DNA from 3 places in the Streptomyces sp. NPDC059009 genome. Region 1 is predicted to be linked to each of the others. Evidence: riboswitches for the same ligand, from Rfam matches in the RefSeq annotation. Region 1 holds a riboswitch; each other region holds the start of a gene.
What was found. Region 1 has a riboswitch for thiamine pyrophosphate ahead of ACFWYM_RS11460 (thiamine ABC transporter substrate binding subunit). Riboswitches for the same ligand answer to the same signal wherever they lie in the genome.
Positions count from the first base shown of each region.

Region 2: another riboswitch for thiamine pyrophosphate. It lies ahead of thiC (phosphomethylpyrimidine synthase ThiC); the one in region 1 lies ahead of ACFWYM_RS11460 (thiamine ABC transporter substrate binding subunit).
Region 3: another riboswitch for thiamine pyrophosphate. It lies ahead of thiO (glycine oxidase ThiO); the one in region 1 lies ahead of ACFWYM_RS11460 (thiamine ABC transporter substrate binding subunit).

Region 1 is NZ_JBHYJB010000009.1:130,083-136,423, reverse strand. Features, by position in the region: gene ACFWYM_RS11470 (ABC transporter ATP-binding protein) at 1-679, opposite strand, end outside; gene ACFWYM_RS11465 (ABC transporter permease) at 679-2,376, opposite strand; gene ACFWYM_RS11460 (thiamine ABC transporter substrate binding subunit) at 2,352-3,461, opposite strand; TPP riboswitch at 3,539-3,656, opposite strand; gene rlmN (23S rRNA (adenine(2503)-C(2))-methyltransferase RlmN) at 3,692-4,798, opposite strand; gene ACFWYM_RS11450 (hypothetical protein) at 4,877-5,056, opposite strand; gene ACFWYM_RS11445 (phosphatidate cytidylyltransferase) at 5,177-6,316, opposite strand.
Region 2 is NZ_JBHYJB010000002.1:187,762-193,105, reverse strand. Features, by position in the region: gene ACFWYM_RS02715 (cupin domain-containing protein) at 1-276, shown strand, start outside; gene ACFWYM_RS02710 (DUF5326 family protein) at 495-710, shown strand; gene ACFWYM_RS02705 (IclR family transcriptional regulator) at 1,000-1,725, shown strand; gene ACFWYM_RS02700 (SsgA family sporulation/cell division regulator) at 1,824-2,258, shown strand; gene ACFWYM_RS02695 (YibE/F family protein) at 2,340-3,734, opposite strand; TPP riboswitch at 3,806-3,952, shown strand; gene thiC (phosphomethylpyrimidine synthase ThiC) at 3,945-5,344, shown strand, end outside.
Region 3 is NZ_JBHYJB010000028.1:25,015-31,355, reverse strand. Features, by position in the region: gene ACFWYM_RS26200 (hypothetical protein) at 1-48, opposite strand, end outside; gene metF (methylenetetrahydrofolate reductase [NAD(P)H]) at 98-1,018, opposite strand; gene thiE (thiamine phosphate synthase) at 1,170-1,829, opposite strand; gene ACFWYM_RS26185 (Rv2175c family DNA-binding protein) at 1,930-2,295, opposite strand; gene ACFWYM_RS26180 (NAD(P)/FAD-dependent oxidoreductase) at 2,506-3,741, opposite strand; TPP riboswitch at 3,840-3,953, shown strand; gene thiO (glycine oxidase ThiO) at 3,951-5,189, shown strand; gene thiS (sulfur carrier protein ThiS) at 5,207-5,407, shown strand; gene ACFWYM_RS26165 (thiazole synthase) at 5,414-6,208, shown strand.

The DNA of each region.
Region 1 (6,341 bases):
CGACGGGCCGCTGCCACACCTCAAGTGGCGTGCCGGACTGGGCGATCCGCCCGTCCCGCATGACCACGACCCGGTCGGCGAGCGCGAACGCCTCCCCCTGGTCATGGGTGACGGCGAGCACGGTCGTGCCCAACTCGCTGAAGAGTTCCCGCAGTTCGACGACGAGCCGTTCGCGCAGCGACCGGTCGAGCTGGCCGAGCGGCTCGTCCAGCATCAGCAGCCGGGGCCGGGGGGCGAGCGCACGGGCCAGGGCGACGCGCTGCTGCTCGCCGCCGGAGAGCGTGGCGACGGCCCTCCTCTCGGCGCCGGGCAGCCCGACGAGGGCGAGCAACTCCCGTACGCGTACGTCCTGTTCGGACTTCGAGACGCCATGCATGCGCAGCCCGAAGGACACATTGCCGCCCACGTCCCGCTGCGGGAACAGCTGGTGGTCCTGGAACATCAGGCCCACGCCCCGCTTGTGCGCGGGCACCCCGCCCTGGTCGCGGCCGTCCAGGACGACCCGGCCGCCGTCGAGGCCCTGGAGCCCCGCGACGGCCCGCAGCAGCGTCGACTTGCCGCTGCCGCTGGGCCCGAGCACGCACACGGTCTCGTGCTCGGCGACGGACAAGTCCACGGCGTCGAGCGCGGCCCGCTCCCCGAACCGCACCGTCGCGTCCGCGAGCGTCAGCAAGGCCATCAGAACTCTCCCGTGGTGCGTTCGGTCCGGATCCGTTCGAGGAGCAGCAGCGACACCGCGCACACCGCCATGAGGATCGTCGAAAGGGCCATCGCCTGGCCGTAGTTGAGGTCGCCTGCCCGTCCGAGCAGCCGCGCCACGGCGACCGGCAGGGTCGGGTTGTCGGGCCGGGCGATGAACACGGTGGCGCCGAACTCGCCGAGCGACACGGCGAAGGCGAACCCGGCGGCGATCAGCAGCGCCCGCCGCACCATCGGCAGGTCGACCTCCCGCCAGGCCCGCAGCGGCGACGCCCCGAGCACGGCGGCCGCCTCCCGCAGCCGCCCGTCCACGGCCCGCAGCACGGGCAGCATGGTGCGCACCACGAACGGGACCCCCACCAGCGCCTGGGCGAGCGGCACCAGGATCCATGAGGAGCGCAGGTCGAGCGGCGGCTCGTCCAGGGTGATCAGGAAGCCGAAGCCGACGGTTACGGCCGACACCCCGAGCGGCAGCATCAGCAGCGCGTCGAAGCCCCGTACGAGCCGCCCCGCCTTCCGGGTGAGCGCGGCGGCCGCCAGCCCGCCGATGACGACGGCGATGGCGGTGGCCGCGAGGGCGTACTGGAGGGAGTTGCCGATCGCGTCGATCGGCGGCACCAGGAACGCCCCGCCCTCCGCCGACGTCAACTCCCTGAAGTACAGCAGCCCGAAGCCGTCGGGCCCGTCGAAGGAGCGCTGCACGAGGACGCCGAGCGGCAGCAGGATCAGCACGACGATCGTGGCGAGGACGAACGCGAGCAGCGTCCACTGCCCCGCCCCGCGCGGCCGCCGCGCCACCGCCGCCGCGGAGACGAGCTTCAGGGCGCTCTCCCGCCGCCGCACCGTCCAGGCGTGCACGGCGAGGATCAGTCCGACCGCCGCGAACTGGACGAGGGTGAGCACGGCGGCCGTCGGCAGGTCGAGGAGCTGCGCGGTCTGCCGGTAGATCTCCACCTCGAGGGTGGAGTAGGCGGGCCCGCCGAGGATCTGCACGATGCCGAACGACGTGAAGGTGAAGAGGAACACCATCAGTGCGGCGGCGGCCACGGCGGGCGCGAGCGCGGGCAGCGTCACCGTCCGCCAGGCCCGCCACCGGGAGGCGCCGAGCATCCGCGCGGCCTCCTCCTGGCGCGGGTCGAGCTGCGACCAGAGCCCGCCCACCGTCCGTACGACGACGGCGTAGTTGAAGAAGACGTGCGCGAGGAGGATCGCCCACACCGTGGTGTCCAGGCGCACCCCCCACCACTCGTCGAGGAGCCCGCCGCGCCCGAGCAGCGCCAGGAACGCCGTGCCGACGACGACGGTCGGCAGCACGAACGGCACGGTGACGACGGCCCGCAGCACCTGCTTGCCGGGAAACTCGAAGCGCGCGAAGACATAGGCGCCGGGGAGCGCGATCAGCAGCGTGAGCGCGGTCGAGGCGAGCGCCTGCCAGGTCGTGAACCACAGCACGTCCCGGATGTCACCCTGCCCGAGCACATCCGCGATCCGCCCGAACTGCCAGGCCCCGCCGGCCTTCAGCCCGCGCGCGACGATCGCCGCGACGGGATAGGCGAAGAACACCGCGAAGAACGCGACGGGCACGGCCATCAGCCCGAGCCGCACCGCGCTCCCACGCCAACCCCCTTCACGGGCCTCACGGCCCTTCGGGGCTACTTCTGTACGAGCGAGGTCCACGACTTGACCCACGCGTCACGGTTGTCGGCGATCTTCTTGGGCGCCATGGTCTCCGGCTGGACGGTCGCACCGAACTTGGTGAACAGCTCCGGCACCTTCGCGTCCTTGAGCGCGGGCTTCACGAACATGTTGAGCGGCATGTCCTCCTGGAACTTCTTGCTGATCAGGAAGTCGAGGAGCGCCTTGCCGCCCTTCTCGTTCTTCGCGCCGTCGAGCAGCCCCGCGAACTCGATCTGCCTGAAGCACGTCCCGGTGGCGACGCCGGTGGGCGCCTCCTTGGGCTGCGGCTTGGCGTAGAGGACCTCGACGGGCGGCGACGAGGCGTAGGAGACGACGAGCGGCCGGTCGCCCTTGGCCTTCTTGCCCCCGGCGGACCCGGAGAACTCCTCGTTGTACGCCTGCTCCCAGCCGTCGACGACCTTGACGCCGTTGGCGTCGAGCTTCTTCCAGTAGTCCTGCCAGCCGTCGTCGCCGTACTTGGCGGCGGTGGCGAGCATGAAGCCGAGCCCCGGCGAGGACGTGGCGACGTTCTCCGTCACGAGCAGATTCTTGTACTGGGGCTTGATCAGGTCGTCGAAGGACTTCGGCGGCGCCAGCTTGTGGTCGGCGAAGTACTTCTTGTCGTAGTTGACGCAGATGTCACCGGTGTCGACGGGCGTGACGCGGTGCTTGCCCCGGTCGAGCTGCAGGTCGGCCGGGATCCCGGAGAGCCCCTTCGCCTCGTACGGGGTGAAGACGCCCTGGTCGAGGGCGCGGGACAGGAGCGTGTTGTCGACGCCGAAGAAGACGTCGCCCTGCGGGTTGCCCTTGCTGAGGACGGCCTTGTTGACGGCCTCTCCGGCGTCGCCGCTCTTGAGGATGTGGACCTTGTAGCCGGACTGCTTCTCGAAGTCCTTCAGGACGTCCTTCGACACGTTGAAGGACTCGTGGGTCACGAGCGTCACGTCCTTGGAGTCAGCCTTCGACCCGCTGTCGGAGCTGCCGCACGCGGAGACGGCGACGAGCCCGAGCCCCACGGCAACGGCGCCGACACAGACCTTCTTGGTCCTGATCCTGGTCCTGCTGGTGGTGCTCACTGAGTTCATTCCTCCTGGGGTGACCAGGAGAAGACGCGGCCCTGCCCGGGATCCCCGAAGGGTTCCCGGGCAGGGCGCAACAGCTTGATGAGTGGTGACCGAACTTCCTACCCGGAATGACCCGGGCAAGGTTCAGAGGGTCTGCGGCCCGCCTGTCCCCGGCTGCCGCACTCTCAGCGCTGTGGCGCTCCCCTGTCGGAATATGCAGATGTGTTTCGGCCAGACTACCGCGCGGCGCCCTATCGCTCGGCGGCGGCGAGCTGCCCGCACGCCCCGTCGATCTCCTGACCACGGGTGTCCCGGATGGTGACGGGCACCCCGTGGGCGGCGATGGCCTCGACGAACGCCTTCTCGTCCTCGGGCCGCGACGCGGTCCACTTGGACCCCGGCGTCGGGTTCAGCGGAATCAGATTCACATGGACGGGCTTGCCCTTGAGCAGCCGCCCGAGCCGGTCACCGCGCCACGCCTGGTCGTTGATGTCCCGGATCAGCGCGTACTCGATGGACAGCCGGCGCCCCGACTTGGCGGCGTACTCCCATCCGGCGTCCATCACTTCCCGCACCTTCCACCGCGTATTGACCGGTACGAGGGTGTCGCGCAGCTCGTCGTCCGGCGCGTGCAGCGAGATGGCGAGGCGGCACTTGAAGCCCTCGTCGGCGAAGCGGTGGATGGCCGGGACGAGCCCGACCGTCGACACGGTGATGCCGCGCTGCGAGAGCCCGAGACCGTCGGGCTCCGGGTCGGTCAGCGCACGAATGGCTTGCACGACCCGCTTGTAGTTGGCGAGCGGCTCCCCCATGCCCATGAACACGATGTTGGACAGCCTGGCCGGTCCGCCGGGAATCTCCCCGTCCCGCAGCGCCCGCATCCCGTCGACGATCTGGTGGACGATCTCGGCGGTGGACAGGTTCCGGTCGAGCCCGGCCTGCCCCGTCGCACAGAACGGGCAGTTCATCCCGCATCCGGCCTGGGAGCTGATGCACATGGTGACCCGGTCGGGATAGCGCATCAGCACCGACTCGACGAGCGTCCCGTCGAACAGCCGCCACAGGGTCTTGCGGGTGGTGTCGTCGTCACAGCTGATGTGCCGCACCACCGACATCAGCTCGGGAAGCAGCGCCTCCTGCAGCTTGCCGCGCGCGGCCGCCGGAATGTCCGTCCACTGGTCCGGGTCGTGGGCGTACCGCGCGAAGTAGTGCTGCGAGAGCTGTTTGGCGCGGAACGGCTTCTCGCCGATGGCGGCGACGGCTTCCTTGCGCTCGGCGGGCGTGAGGTCGGCGAGGTGCCGCGGGGGCTTCTTGGCTCCGCGGGGCGCGACAAAGGTGAGTTCTCCGGGCTTAGGCATGGCTCTACCAGTGTCGCAGATGCCCGCCCCTGCCTCACTCGGCCGCCGAGAGGGCCCCTGCGGCCCCGGAAAAATCCCTCAGCTGAAGATCCCGCCGATCACCACGGCGACCCGAGAGCCGTACTCCTTCCACCGGTGCGAGGTCCGGCAGTACTGCCGCGGCCTGCGCCGCCCGCCCTGACCGATCAGCGTCTTGCACCACTTGCACGGCAGGTCCCCGTGATAGGTGCCGTCCTTCTCCACTCGCGCCCGCCCCATGAGCGGGGACCTTACGTCAACGAGCCCCCGTTCCGAGCGGAACGGGGGCTCTCAGTTGATCACAGGACCAAGATCACGACCCCGGGCAAGGCGCCCGGCCTCATCCGGACCCGCCCGGTCTCACCCGGACCCGACGAACGCCACCAGCAACAGCCACACCACCGGCGCCGTCGGCAGCAACGAGTCCAACCGGTCCATGATCCCGCCGTGCCCCGGCAGCAGCGTGCCCATGTCCTTGATACCGAGGTCCCGCTTGATCATCGACTCGCCGAGGTCCCCGAGCGTCGCGCTCGCCGCGACCGCGAGACCGAGCAGCAGCCCCTGCCACCAGCTGCCGCCGTCGATCAGGAACTGCATGCACAGCGCGCCCGCCGCCATCGCGAACGTCACCGCTCCGACCAGGCCCTCGCGGGTCTTGCCGGGGCTGATGCGCGGCGCGAGCTTGTGCTTGCCGAAGCGCCAGCCGATCGCATACGCCCCGGTGTCGCTGACGACCGTCAGGAGCAGGAACGTGAGGACCCGCTGCGGCCCGTCGTCGGCGGTCAGCATGAGCGCCACGAACGTCGCGAGGAACGGCACGTAGAACGCCGCGAAGACCCCGGCCGTGACGTCCTTGAGGTAGCCCTCGGGCGGCTCCGTCATGCGCCAGACGAGCACCGCGAGCGCCGTGAGGGCCATCGCCACCCAGGCGCCCTCGGCCCCGCGCACATATCCGGCGACCACCATCGCCGCGCCGCCCACCGCGAGCGGCACGAGCGGCGCCTTGATGCCCTTGCGCTCCTCGAGCCGCGAGGTCAGCTCCCACAGGCCCACCACGACGGCGACCGCTATGACGCCGATGAACACGGCCTTCACGATGAACAGCGAGGCGATGATCACGGCGCCGAGTCCGACACCGACTCCTATGGCCGCCCCGAGATCCCGGCCCGCGCTCTTCTTCTGCGGCGTCTGCGGCGCGGCCGGCGCGGGCTGTGGTGCGCTGGGCATGGGCTCCTGCGGGGGCGTGGGCGTCGGGCGCGGGGACTCGTACTCGTCACGGAACAGGGGGCCACTCAGCCGAGCGGCCCCCCGGTCGTCGTCCTGGGCCCCGCCGCTCGCGGGCATGTCGGGCACGATGGGCATGGGCTGCGTCTCTGAAGGCTGCACGGCGTCATGCGCATCGTATGCGGGGCCGGTCGGGGCGGCACCCTGGACGGGCCCCTGGCCGGGCGGCCCCCAGTACCCCGCTCTGGGCGGCGCCCCCCAGGAAGAGTCGTTCACGGATCGGATTCCTCAGAGTTCCCTC
Region 2 (5,344 bases), on a different contig from region 1:
GCCAACGACGGGGCATATCTGCAGTTCCTGCGGGAGCGGAACATGTCGGTCGGCCTGTACGCGCTCGACGCAGGGGAGACCGACCCCCAACAGCCGCACCGGCAGGACGAGGTGTACATGATCGTGAGCGGCCGCGCTTCGATCACCGTCGGCATGGAGACGACGCAGGTGGCCCGGGGCAGCGTCGTGTACGTGCCTGCCGGGGTGGCGCACAAGTTCCACCACATCACCGAGGACCTGCGGGTCCTCGTCGTCTTCTCGCCGCCCGAAGCCTGATCCCTCCCGCGCCTCTCCGCCTCTCGGCTGACGTTCTCAGGGCTTCGACCTCGGGGTTCCCTAGGGGAAAGCATCAGGGGAGGACAAGGGACCCGAGGGCCCCGCAGCGCCCTTTCCCCGCCTAGCATCGAATGCAGAAAGTCGGAGAAGCGCCCGGAAGCGACAGTGCGGAGCGCGTGGATGCAGCGATGCAGAGGAGAGAGGTAAGGACGATGGCAATGCGGGAGATCTTCGCGGGCATGCCGTGGTGGGTGAAGTGGATCGCGGTGCCGGTCATCGCCCTGGTCGTGTTCGGCGGGCTGATAGCGAGCGTCGTCGGATTCGTGATCGGCCTGCTCTTCAAGGTGCTCATCTTCGTCGCCCTGGTCGGCGGACTCATCTACGTCGTACGGAAGTTCATATCCGGCTCGTCCTCGTCGCGCAGCGATTGGTGACGTCTGGCAACGGTTCGCTCAGGCGGGGGAAGTTTCCCGGCAGCGCGCCGGGGAGCGGTGGCCAAGGGTTAGAGTCCGAAAACCGACGCGGGGCGAGCCCCGCCGGCGGGCGCACCACCCTCTCCCGTGTTTCCCGGGCACGGGCGGAAACCCCCACGCGCTTCGGGAGTGAACCTTGGCCATGGTTGACACCACGTCCGCTGCCCTTCCGGCCGGCGACGCACGGCCCCTCGACGAAGGGCAGTTGGGGGCGCCACCCGCTCCCGTGGCCCCCACCCTCATCGGCTCCGTGCAACGTGCGATGCGGCTCCTGGAAGCCGCCTCGTCGCACCAGTACGGCGCCCCCGCAAAGCAGTTGGCCCGGGAATCCGGGCTCGCCCTCCCCACGGCGTACCACCTGCTGCGCACGCTGACGCACGAGGGCTATCTCCGGCGCGAGAAGGGCGTGTTCGTGCTCGGCGAAGCGTCCGAGCAGCTGAGCAGCAGCGGAGCGCGGCACCATCGTCTCGGCATGATCGGCAAAGCCCTGGAGCACTGGCGGGACGCCATCGGTGTCCCGGTCTACTTCGCCGTCTACCGCGAGGGCGAGATCGAGGTCGTGGGCGTCGCGGACACCCCCGCCAATCCGGCCGTGGAGGAGTGGGCCGACTTCCGGGAGACCGGGCACGCCCACGCGATCGGCCAGTGCCTCCTCGGCCAACTCGGCGACGAGGAGCGCCAGGACCACCTCGACCGCTACCCCGTGCAGTCCATCACCCGGTACTCGGTCCGTGACCACCGGACCTTCCTGCGGCGGCTCGACGGCATGCGGCGGATGCAGCCGATCGTGGAGCGACAGGAGTACGCGCTCGGCACGGTCTGCGCCGCGATCCCCATCACCGCGGGAAACACGGCCGCCACGATGGCCATTTCCCTTCCGTCCAATCAAGCCGATCGACTACTCCCCGCAGCCAGGCAGTTGCAGAGTGAGATCGGAAAGCTACTAGGGACACTCGCCTTCTCTATCAGCATCTGAAAACTCACTCCTTGTGATTTGGTGTGCACGTTAAGCAAGATGCCAGCAGTGTCAGGGAGTTGGTTCCTGGCCATGTGATGGCAATGACGGGGTAGGCGATGCGTGAGTCGGTCCAGGCAGAGGTCATGATGAGCTTCCTCGTTTCCGAGGAACTGTCGTTCCGTATTCCGGTGGAGCTGCGCTACGAGACGCGTGACCCCTATGCCGTGCGCCTGACCTTCCACCTCCCCGGCGATGCCCCCGTGACCTGGGCCTTCGGCCGGGAGCTGCTGGTCGACGGGGTGGGCAGGCCGTGCGGGGACGGGGACGTGCACATCGCGCCCACCGACCCGGACCTGCTCGACGAGGTCCTGATCCGTCTGCAAGTGGGCGGTGACCAGGCGCTGTTCCGGGCCGGGATCCCGCCGCTGCTCGCCTTCCTCGACCGTACGGACAAGCTGGTGCCGCTGGGCCAGGAGCGGGCCCTTGCCGGCTTCGACACCCACCTCGACGAGGCGCTCGACCGGATCCTCGCCGAGCAGAGCGCGGGCTGACCTTGGTTCAACCGGCACCGCGGGATGGCAGATCGGTGCATTTTGCCGACGCGCCCCCCGCGAAGGCCGGGGAAGCAGCGGTCAGCGCTTGCGGCGGCGCCCCCTTCCGCCGCCGCGCCCCGGGCGGCCCCCCGCAGTCGTGGGGGCCGCCCCGGCCAGGGAGCCCGAGCGGTCGGCGGAGACCACCAGGGCCGCGAGGGCGGTGGTCACCGGCACCGAGGCGACCAGGCCGATGGAGCCGACGAGGGTGCGCACGATCTCCTCGGCGACCAGCTCGCTGTTGGCCACCGTGCCGACGCTGCTCTGTGCCACCGAGAAGAGCAGCAGCAAGGGCAGGGCCGCACCCGCGTACGCCAGGACGAGGGTGTTGACGACCGAGGCGATGTGGTCGCGGCCGATGCGGATGCCCGCGCGGTAGAGGCCGCGCCAGCCCATCGTCGGGTTGGCCTGGTGGAGTTCCCAGACGGCGGAGGTCTGGGTCACCGTCACATCGTCCAGGACGCCGAGCGAGCCGATGATGACGCCCGCGAGGAGCAGGCCGCTCATGTCGATGGACGGGTAGAGGCCGTGGATGAGGCCGGTGTTGTCGTCCGTGTTGCCGGTCAGGGCGGCCCAGCCGATGAAGACGGAGCCGAGGAGTCCGATCAACAGGAGGGAGATGAGGGTGCCGATGACCGCGACGGAGGTGCGGGCCGTGAGTCCATGGCACATATAGAGCGCGATCAGCATGATGGCGCTCGCCCCGACCACCGCGACGACCAGCGGGTTCGAGCCCTGCAGGATCGCGGGCAGGATGAAGAAGGTCAGGATCAGGAAGCTCACCGCGAGGGCGATCAGGGCCATGAGGCCCCGCATCCGGCCCACGACGACCACGGCGAGGGCGAAGATCCCGGCGAGCAGCGCCATGGGGACCTTGCGGTTCACGTCGGTGACCGAGTACTGCAGGTTCTTGGGGGCCTTCGGCTCGTAGGCGACCACCACGCCCTGGCCCTGGTGCAGCTTCCGGGGCGAGTCCGGCTGGACGATCTCCGTGAAGGTGCGGCCCTTGTCCTTGCCGCTGGTCACCTTGATCGTGGCCTTCTCGCAGGTCCCGTCCGCCCGTTGCTGAGCGGTCCGGCCCTCGGCGGTGGAGGTGTCGCCGTTGGGCGGGGTCTGCGAGGCGTTCACGTCCTTGCAGGAGACCTTCTCGACCTCGGTCACCGTCGCGGACTGCGTCTGCCGGTCGAAGCCGACACCGGTCCGCTCATGGGCGGGCGTGCCGCCGGGCCACAGCACCGCGAGGCCCACGACGACCGCCGTCGCGAAGGGGATCAGGACGGCGGCGATGACCTTGCGCAGATGGCGCGAGACCGGGGCGGCCGGACCGTGGCTGTGGGAGTGGCCGTGCCCGTGCGCGTCCTGGCCCGGTGGCCTGGTCGGCGGGCCGGACGGCGGGCCGGACGGGGGCCCCGGGGGCGGTGGCTGGGTACTGGTCACGGCCCGATCATCGCAAGAACGGTGGGGGCCCTCTGTTCAGCGCGCCCGGTATGACGCTAGCGTGGGGGCACCTTTGCAATCGCGGGAGCTCGGAGCACCGGGCTGAGAGGGCGCTGAACTCCGTACGACATCGGCACAAGCCGGTACGGAATCCGCTGCGTCGACCGCCGAACCTGTTACCGGGTAATGCCGGCGTAGGGAGTAGGTCTCATGACCACATCGGACGCACGCACGCCTGCCTCGACGCAGCAGCAGAACGACGAGGCCGGGACGTCCATCGGCTGGCACAAGGCGTACATCGAGGGCTCGCGCCCCGATCTGCGGGTGCCGGTCCGGCAGGTGCACCTCACCAACGGCAAGGCCGTGACGCTGTACGACACTTCGGGCCCGTACACCGACCCGGCCGCCGACACCGACGTGCGCAGGGGCCTCACGCCGCTGCGCGAGAACTGGATCATCGCCCGGGGCGACACCGAGGAGTACGTGGGGCGCCCGCCCCGCCCTGAGGACGACGGGATCAAGCACACCTCGCCCCGCGGTGGCCTGAAGAACCTCGACGCGGTCTTCCCCGGCCGTCCGCGCCAGCCCCGCCGGGGCCGGGACGGGAAGGCCGTGACGCAGCTCGCGTACGCCCGGCGCGGGGAGATCACTCCCGAGATGGAGTTCATCGGGATCCGCGAGAACATCGACCCCGAGGTGGTCCGCGAGGAGGTCGCCGCCGGTCGCGCGGTGATCCCCGCCAACGTCAACCACCCCGAGATCGAGCCGATGATCATCGGCAAGCGGTTCCTGGTGAAGGTGAACGCCAACATCGGCAACTCCGCGGTCACGTCCTCCATCGAGGAGGAGGTGGACAAGATGACCTGGGCCACCAAGTGGGGCGCCGACACGGTCATGGACCTCTCCACCGGCCGCAACATCCACACCACCCGCGAGTGGGTCCTGCGCAACTCCCCCGTGCCGATCGGCACCGTGCCGCTCTACCAGGCCCTGGAGAAGGTCGACGGCCGCGCCGAGGAGCTGACCTGGGAGATCTACAAGGACACGGTCATCGAGCAGGCCGAGCAGGGTGTGGACTACATGACGGTGCACGCGGGCGTGCGCCTCCCGTACGTCCCGCTCACCGCGCGCCGCAAGACCGGCATCGTCTCGCGCGGCGGCTCGATCATGGCGGCCTGGTGCCTCGCGCACCACAAGGAGAGCTTCCTCTACGAGAACTTCGAGGAGCTCTGCGAGATCCTCGCCGCGTACGACGTGACGTACTCGCTCGGTGACGGCCTGCGGCCCGGCTCGATCGCGGACGCCAACGACGAGGCGCAGTTCGCGGAGCTGCGGACGCTCGGCGAGCTCAACACCATCGCCAAGCGGCACAACGTGCAGACGATGATCGAGGGCCCGGGCCATGTCCCGATGCACAAGATCAAGGAGAACATCGACCTTCAGCAGGAGATCTGCGAGGAGGCGCCGTTCTACACGCTCGGCCCGCTCACCACGGACATCGCGCCCGCCTACGACCACATCACCTCCGGCATCGGCGCCGCGATGATCGGCTGGTGGGGCACGGCGATGCTCTGCTACGTGACGCCGAAGGAGCACCTGGGTCTGCCCAA
Region 3 (6,341 bases), on a different contig from region 1:
CCACAGCGCGACGAATCCGAACGCGATGTAGAGGACCGTCCAGCCCATGTACGCCCCTCTCCCCTACGGCCGCCGCCCCGTGCGTGGATACGGCCGGTCAGGCCCGCTGGTGGTGCAGGCCCAGGTTCTCGTAGATTTCCAGCGTCGCCGTGGAGTTGTTGAGCGTGATGAAGTGCAGCCCCGGCACACCCTCGGCCAGCAGCCGCGCGCAGAACTCCGTCGCGAACTCGATGCCAATGGAGCGTACAGCGGCCGGATCGTCTTTGGCTGTGAGGATGCGCTCTTTCAGCTCGGGCGGGAACGACGCGTTGCTGAGCTGCGGCAGTCGTTCGAGCTGGCGCACGTTGGTCACCGGCATCAGTTCCGGGATGATCGGGGTGTCACAGCCCGCGGCCGCCACCCGGTCGCGCAGGCGCAGATATTCCTCGGGGTGGAAGAACATCTGCGTGATCGCGTAGTCCGCGCCGGCCCGGCACTTGTCGACGAAGTGCCGCACGTCGGTGTCCCAGTCGGCCGACCGCGGGTGCATGGCCGGGAAGGCCGCGACGCCGACGCAGAAGTCGCCGGATTCCTTGATCAGTTCGACGAGTTCGGCCGCGTACGTGAGTCCCTGGGGGTGCGCGACCCACTCGCCCATCGGGTCGCCCGGCGGGTCTCCGCGCACGGCGAGCATGTTCCGGATCCCCGCATCGGCGTACTGGCCGATGATGTTGCGCAGCTCGGCGACCGAGTGTTCGACGGCGGTGATGTGGGCGACCGGCGTGAGCGTCGTGTCGGCGACGATCTGCTGGGTCTCCTTGACGGTGCCCGCGCGCGTGGAGCCACCGGCCCCGTAGGTGACGGAGACGAAGTCGGGCGTGACGGCCTCGACCCGGCGCAGCGCGTTCCACAGGTTGCGCTCGCCCTTGGGGGTTTTCGGCGCGGAGAACTCGAACGAGTACGTCGCGTTGCCGGTCGCGAGCATGTCCCGCACGGTGCGGGCGCGATCAGTCCAGGTGGAAGCGGTGCCAAAGGCCATACCGGCAGGTTACTGACAGATTCCGGCCGCCCCTAATCCCCGTCCACCTTGCGGACAGGAGTACGAGCCTTCCCGGCCAGCACGTTCAGGGTCCGTTCAGTTCGGGCGGGGGGGGACAGGCGGCGGCAACCGCGCGTGGGTCCGGTCGCGCTCAGAGCTCGCGCAGGCGCTTCGCGAACTCCGCGGCCGCGGCACCCGGGTCGTCCGCCTCCGTGATGGCGCGCACCACGACGACGCGGCGGGCGCCCGCTTCGACGACCTCGTCCAGGTTGCCCGCGTCGATGCCGCCGATCGCGAACCAGGGGCGGTCCGTGCCCAGGGACGCCGTGTAGCGGACCAGGTCGAGCCCCGGGGCGTGCCGCCCCGGCTTGGTGGGCGTCGGCCAGCAGGGGCCGGTGCAGAAGTAGTCCACGCCCTCCTGGACGGCGGCCGCGGCGGCCTCGGACTCGGCGTGCGTGGAGCGGCCGACGAGGACGTCGTCGCTGGTGGCGCCGAGGATGGCGCGGGCCGCGGGGACGGGCAGGTCGCCCTGGCCCAGGTGCAGCACGTCGGCGCCGATCGCGTGGGCGACGTCCGCGCGGTCGTTCACCGCGAGGAGCTTGCCGTGGCGGCGGGCGGCGTCCGCGAAGACCTGGAGGTGCTCCAGCTCCTCGGCGGCCTCCATGCCCTTGTCGCGCAGCTGCACGATGTCGACGCCGCCCGCCAGGACGGCATCCAGGAACTCGGGGAGGTCGCCCTGGCGCTTGCGCGCGTCCACGCACAGGTAGAGCCGGGCGTCGGCGAGCCGTGCGGCCGCGGGCTTGGTGGCCATGAAGAGGTCCCCCCGTTGTCGGTGTCCGTGTCAGTGGCGCACGGGCCGTCTTCCACGCGGAAGCGCGGCCCGTACGCCGGGCGGTGTGTTCAGGTTCGGATCAAACGGCGAGCGCCTGAGCGCGGCGCTTCACCTCCGTGCCGCGATTCTCGCTCAGGGCCTGCGCGGGGGTGCCGGGCAGGGTCGGGTCGGGGGTGAAGAGCCACTCCAGGGCCTCTTCGTCGGTGAAACCGTCGTCCCGCAGGAGCGTCAGAGTGCCGACGAGGCCCTTGACGACCTTGTCGCCGTCGATGAAGGCGGCCGGCACCTGGAGCGTGCGGTTCTCTCCACGGCGTACGGCGATCAGCTGGCCCTCCTTGACCAGCTGCCGCACGCGCGTCACCTCGACGTCGAGCATCTCCGCGATGTCGGGGAGGTGGAGCCAGGCGGGGACGAGAGCATCGGTCTTTGCGTCAATCTCGGTCACGGATCAAGCGTGCCATCTCCTGGCGGAGGGCGGAACCGGGGATGGGGCAGCCGGACATTTCGGGTGCCCCATCCTCGGGGTGAGGGGACTCGTTCGGGCCTTCGGCCCGTCCCTAGGGGGTGCCGCCCAGGGTTCGTTTCCTGCCGCCTGGGCGGTGGGGGTTGCTCGCGCAGTCCCCCGCGCCCCTGTAGGGCGCCCTTCAGATCACGGCTAGAGCACGGCCTTCTTCAGCGGCACCGACGGGTCCGCCGTCAGGGATCGGTCCAGGCGGGCCGCCTGTTCGATCAGCTTTCTGCCCTGGGCCAGGTCCCGGGGGCGGCCCACCGTGAGCACGGCCGCCAGCGTGCCCTCGCGGAGCCAGCAGACCGTCCAGGCCAGGCCCGTCGGGTCGCCGCGCCAGATCAGTTCGTCGGCGGTGGCGTGGTGGCCCGCGTACTGGACGAAGCGGCCGAACTGCTCGGACCAGAAGTACGGCACCGGGTCGTACGCCGCCGGGGTCTCTCCGATGATGTTGGCCGCCACCGTGCGCGGGCCCTGGAGGGCGTTGTCCCAGTGGTGGACGAGGAGGCGCTCTCCGTAGCGGCCCGACGGGAAGGACGCGCAGTCGCCGACCGCGTAGACGTCGGGCTCCGAGGTGCGCAGGTGGTCGTCGGTGACGATCTCGCGGTGGGTGCCGAGCGCGATGCCGGAGTCGGCGAGCCAGTCCGTGGCGGGGCGGGCGCCGATGCCGACGACGACGGCGCCCGCGGGCAGCCGGGTCCCGTCGTCGAGGATCACGGCGCCCTCCTCGACGCGCTCCACGCGCGCGTGGGTGCGCAGCACCGCTCCGGAGGCCGCGTACCAGTCGGCCATGGGCGCCGCGACCTCGGCGGGCAGCGCCCCGGCGAGCGGCCGGTCCGCGGCCTCGACGACGGTGACCGCACAGCCCGCCTCGCGCGCGGCGGTGGCGAACTCGGCGCCGATCCAGCCCGCCCCGACGACCACGATGTCGTGCTGCTCGGCGAGGACCGGACGCAACCGCTCCGCGTCGTCGAGGGTGCGCAGCAGATGGACGCCGGGGACCGCGGCGGCGTGCGGCAGCTGGATGGGTTCGGCGCCGGTGGCGATGACGAGGACGTCGTACGGGACCGGGCCCGCCGCCGTGTCCAGCTCATGGTCCGCGGGACGCACCCCGGTGACCGTGCGGCCGAGGCTCACCTCGATCCCGAGGGCCTCGAAGTCGACGTCGAAGGCCGAGCCCTCGGCCTTGCCGAGCAGCACCGCCTTGGACAGCGGCGGCCGGTCGTACGGCTGGTGGGGCTCCGCCCCGATCAGCGTGACCGCACCGGCGAATCCTTGTTCGCGCAGGGCCACGGCGGTCTGCACACCGGCCATGCCCGCGCCTACGACGACGACCCTCTGCTGCTCGCTCACCCGATCACTGTAGGACGGCCGCCGACGCCGCATTCAGAGCCGGGGAACGAGATCTCTGACACACCGTCACTGTCCGCCGTCGACCGGCTCCCCTTACTGCCGTCGGGGCCGACGGGCTAGGGTGGCCCGTGCAGAGCACTCGCGGGAGCCCGGGCGCAACGGGCTGAGAGGGAGGCTGAAGCGGCCTCCGACCGTACGAACCTGATCCGGGTCATGCCGGCGAAGGGAGGGGCTGGACGCCCATGCATTCACGTACGACACCGCGTACGGCGGAGGTCAGCGGACCGCCGCGTACGACAGCGGACGTCCTCGTCGTCGGGGGCGGCATCATCGGTCTGGTCACGGCCTGGCGGGCGGCGCAGCGCGGGCTCGCCACCGCCGTCGTGGACCCGGCGCCGGGCGGCGGCGCGGCGCAGGTCGCGGCGGGCATGCTGGCCGCGGTCACCGAACTCCACTACGGCGAGCAGACGCTGCTCGGCCTCAACGTCGCCTCCGCCGAGCGCTATCCGGCCTTCGCCGCGGAGCTCACGGAGGCGACCGGGCAGGACCTCGGCTACCGCGCCTGCGGCACCCTCGCCGTCGCGCTCGACGCCGACGACCGCGCCCATCTGCGCGAACTCCACGCCCTGCAGCGCCAGTCGGGGCTCACCTCGGAGTGGCTGACCGGCCGCGAGTGCCGCCGCCTGGAACCGATGCTCGCGCCGGGTGTGCGCGGCGGACTCCGGGTCGACGGCGACCACCAGGTGGACCCGCGCCGACTGGCCGCCGCGCTGCTGGTGGCCTGTGAGCGGGCGGGGGTCGTCTTCCACCGCGACTGGGCCGAGCGCCTGTCGGTCGTGGGGAGCCGGGCGACCGGTGTGGTGCTCGCGGACGGCACCGAGCTGAGCGGGGGCGTCACCGTGCTCGCCGCGGGCAGCCTCAGCGGGCGGCTCGCGGGCGTCCCCGAGGGGGTCCTGCCGCCGGTGCGGCCGGTGAAGGGGCAGGTGCTGAGGCTCACGGTGCCGCGCAGCCACGCGCCGTTCCTGAGCCGCACCGTGCGCGCCGTCGTCCGCGGCAGCCACGTCTACCTGGTGCCGCGCGAGAACGGCGAGCTGGTCGTCGGCGCCACCAGCGAGGAGCTGGGCTGGGACACGACCGTCACCGCGGGCGGCGTCTACGAACTGCTGCGGGACGCCCATGAGCTGGTGCCCGGCATCACGGAGCTGCCGCTCACCGAGACGCGCGCGGGGCTGCGGCCCGGCTCCCCGGACAATGCCCCGCTGCTCGGCCCGACGGCCCTGGACGGTCTGCACCTGGCCACCGGCCACTACCGCAACGGCGTGCTGCTCACGCCGATCACGGGCGACGTCATGGCGCATGCCCTGGAGACCGGTGAACTGCCCGCCGAGGCACGCCCGTTCACCCCGCGCCGCTTCGGCACCCTCTCCCCGGCCACCGCCACCGCCCCGGCCACCCCTCGCCTCTCGGAGCAACTCGCATGACCGTCTCCTCAGTGACCCTGACCGTCTCCGTCAACGGAGAGGCGCGCGACATCGCCGCGGGCACCACGCTCGACACCGTGGTCGCCGCCCTCTCCCCCGCACCGTCCGGCGTCGCCGCCGCCCTCAACGAAACCGTCGTCCCGCGCGCGGAGTGGCCCGCCACGGCCCTGGCGGACGGCGACCGCATCGAGATCCTCACCGCCGTGCAGGGAGGCTGACGCACCATGGCAGACGACCCCTTCGTCATTGGCGGACTCTCCCTCGGCTCGCGCCTGATCATGGGTACGGGCGGTGCGCCCAGCCTCGACGTCCTGGAGCGCTCCCTCGTGGCGTCCGGCACGGAGCTGACGACCGTCGCCATGCGGCGCCTGGACCCGGGCGTGCAGGGCTCGGTGCTCTCCGTCCTGGACCGGCTCGGCATCCGCGTGCTGCCCAACACCGCGGGCTGTTTCACCGCGGGCGAGGCCGTCCTGACCGCCCGCCTCGCGCGCGAGGCCCTCGGCACTGACCTGATCAAGCTGGAGGTCATCGCTGACGAACGCACCCTGCTGCCCGACCCGGTCGAGCTCCTGGACGCGGCGGAGACCCTGGTCGACGACGGCTTCACGGTCCTCCCGTACACCAATGACGACCCCGTGCTCGCGCGCAAGCTCCAGGACGTGGGGTGCGCGGCGATCATGCCGCTCGGCTCCCCCATCGGCTCCGGACTCGGCATCCGCAACCCGCACAACTTCCAGCTGATCGTGGAGCACGCGCGCGTGCCGGTGATCCTGGACGCGGGTGCGGGCACGGCGTCGGACGCGACGCTCGCCATGGAGCTGGGGTGCGCGGGCGTGATGCTGGCGTCCGCGGTGACCCGGGCCCAGGAACCCGTACTCATGGCGGAGGCGATGCGGCACGGGGTGGAGGCGGGGCGGCTCGCGTACCGGGCCGGGCGGATCCCGCGGCGGCACTTCGCCGAGGCGTCGTCGCCGAGCGAGGGCATGGCCCGGCTCGACCCGGAGCGACCGGCGTTCTGACTCGACCCGGAGCGACCGGCGTTCTCCCGCCCCGGAGCGACCGGCGTTCTGAGGCGCGCGGCGGCCCGCCCGCGCCCCCTCGCAACCGTTACAGCTCGGCTGCAGTCCGGCCCCGAGGGGGCCCGGGCGGGGA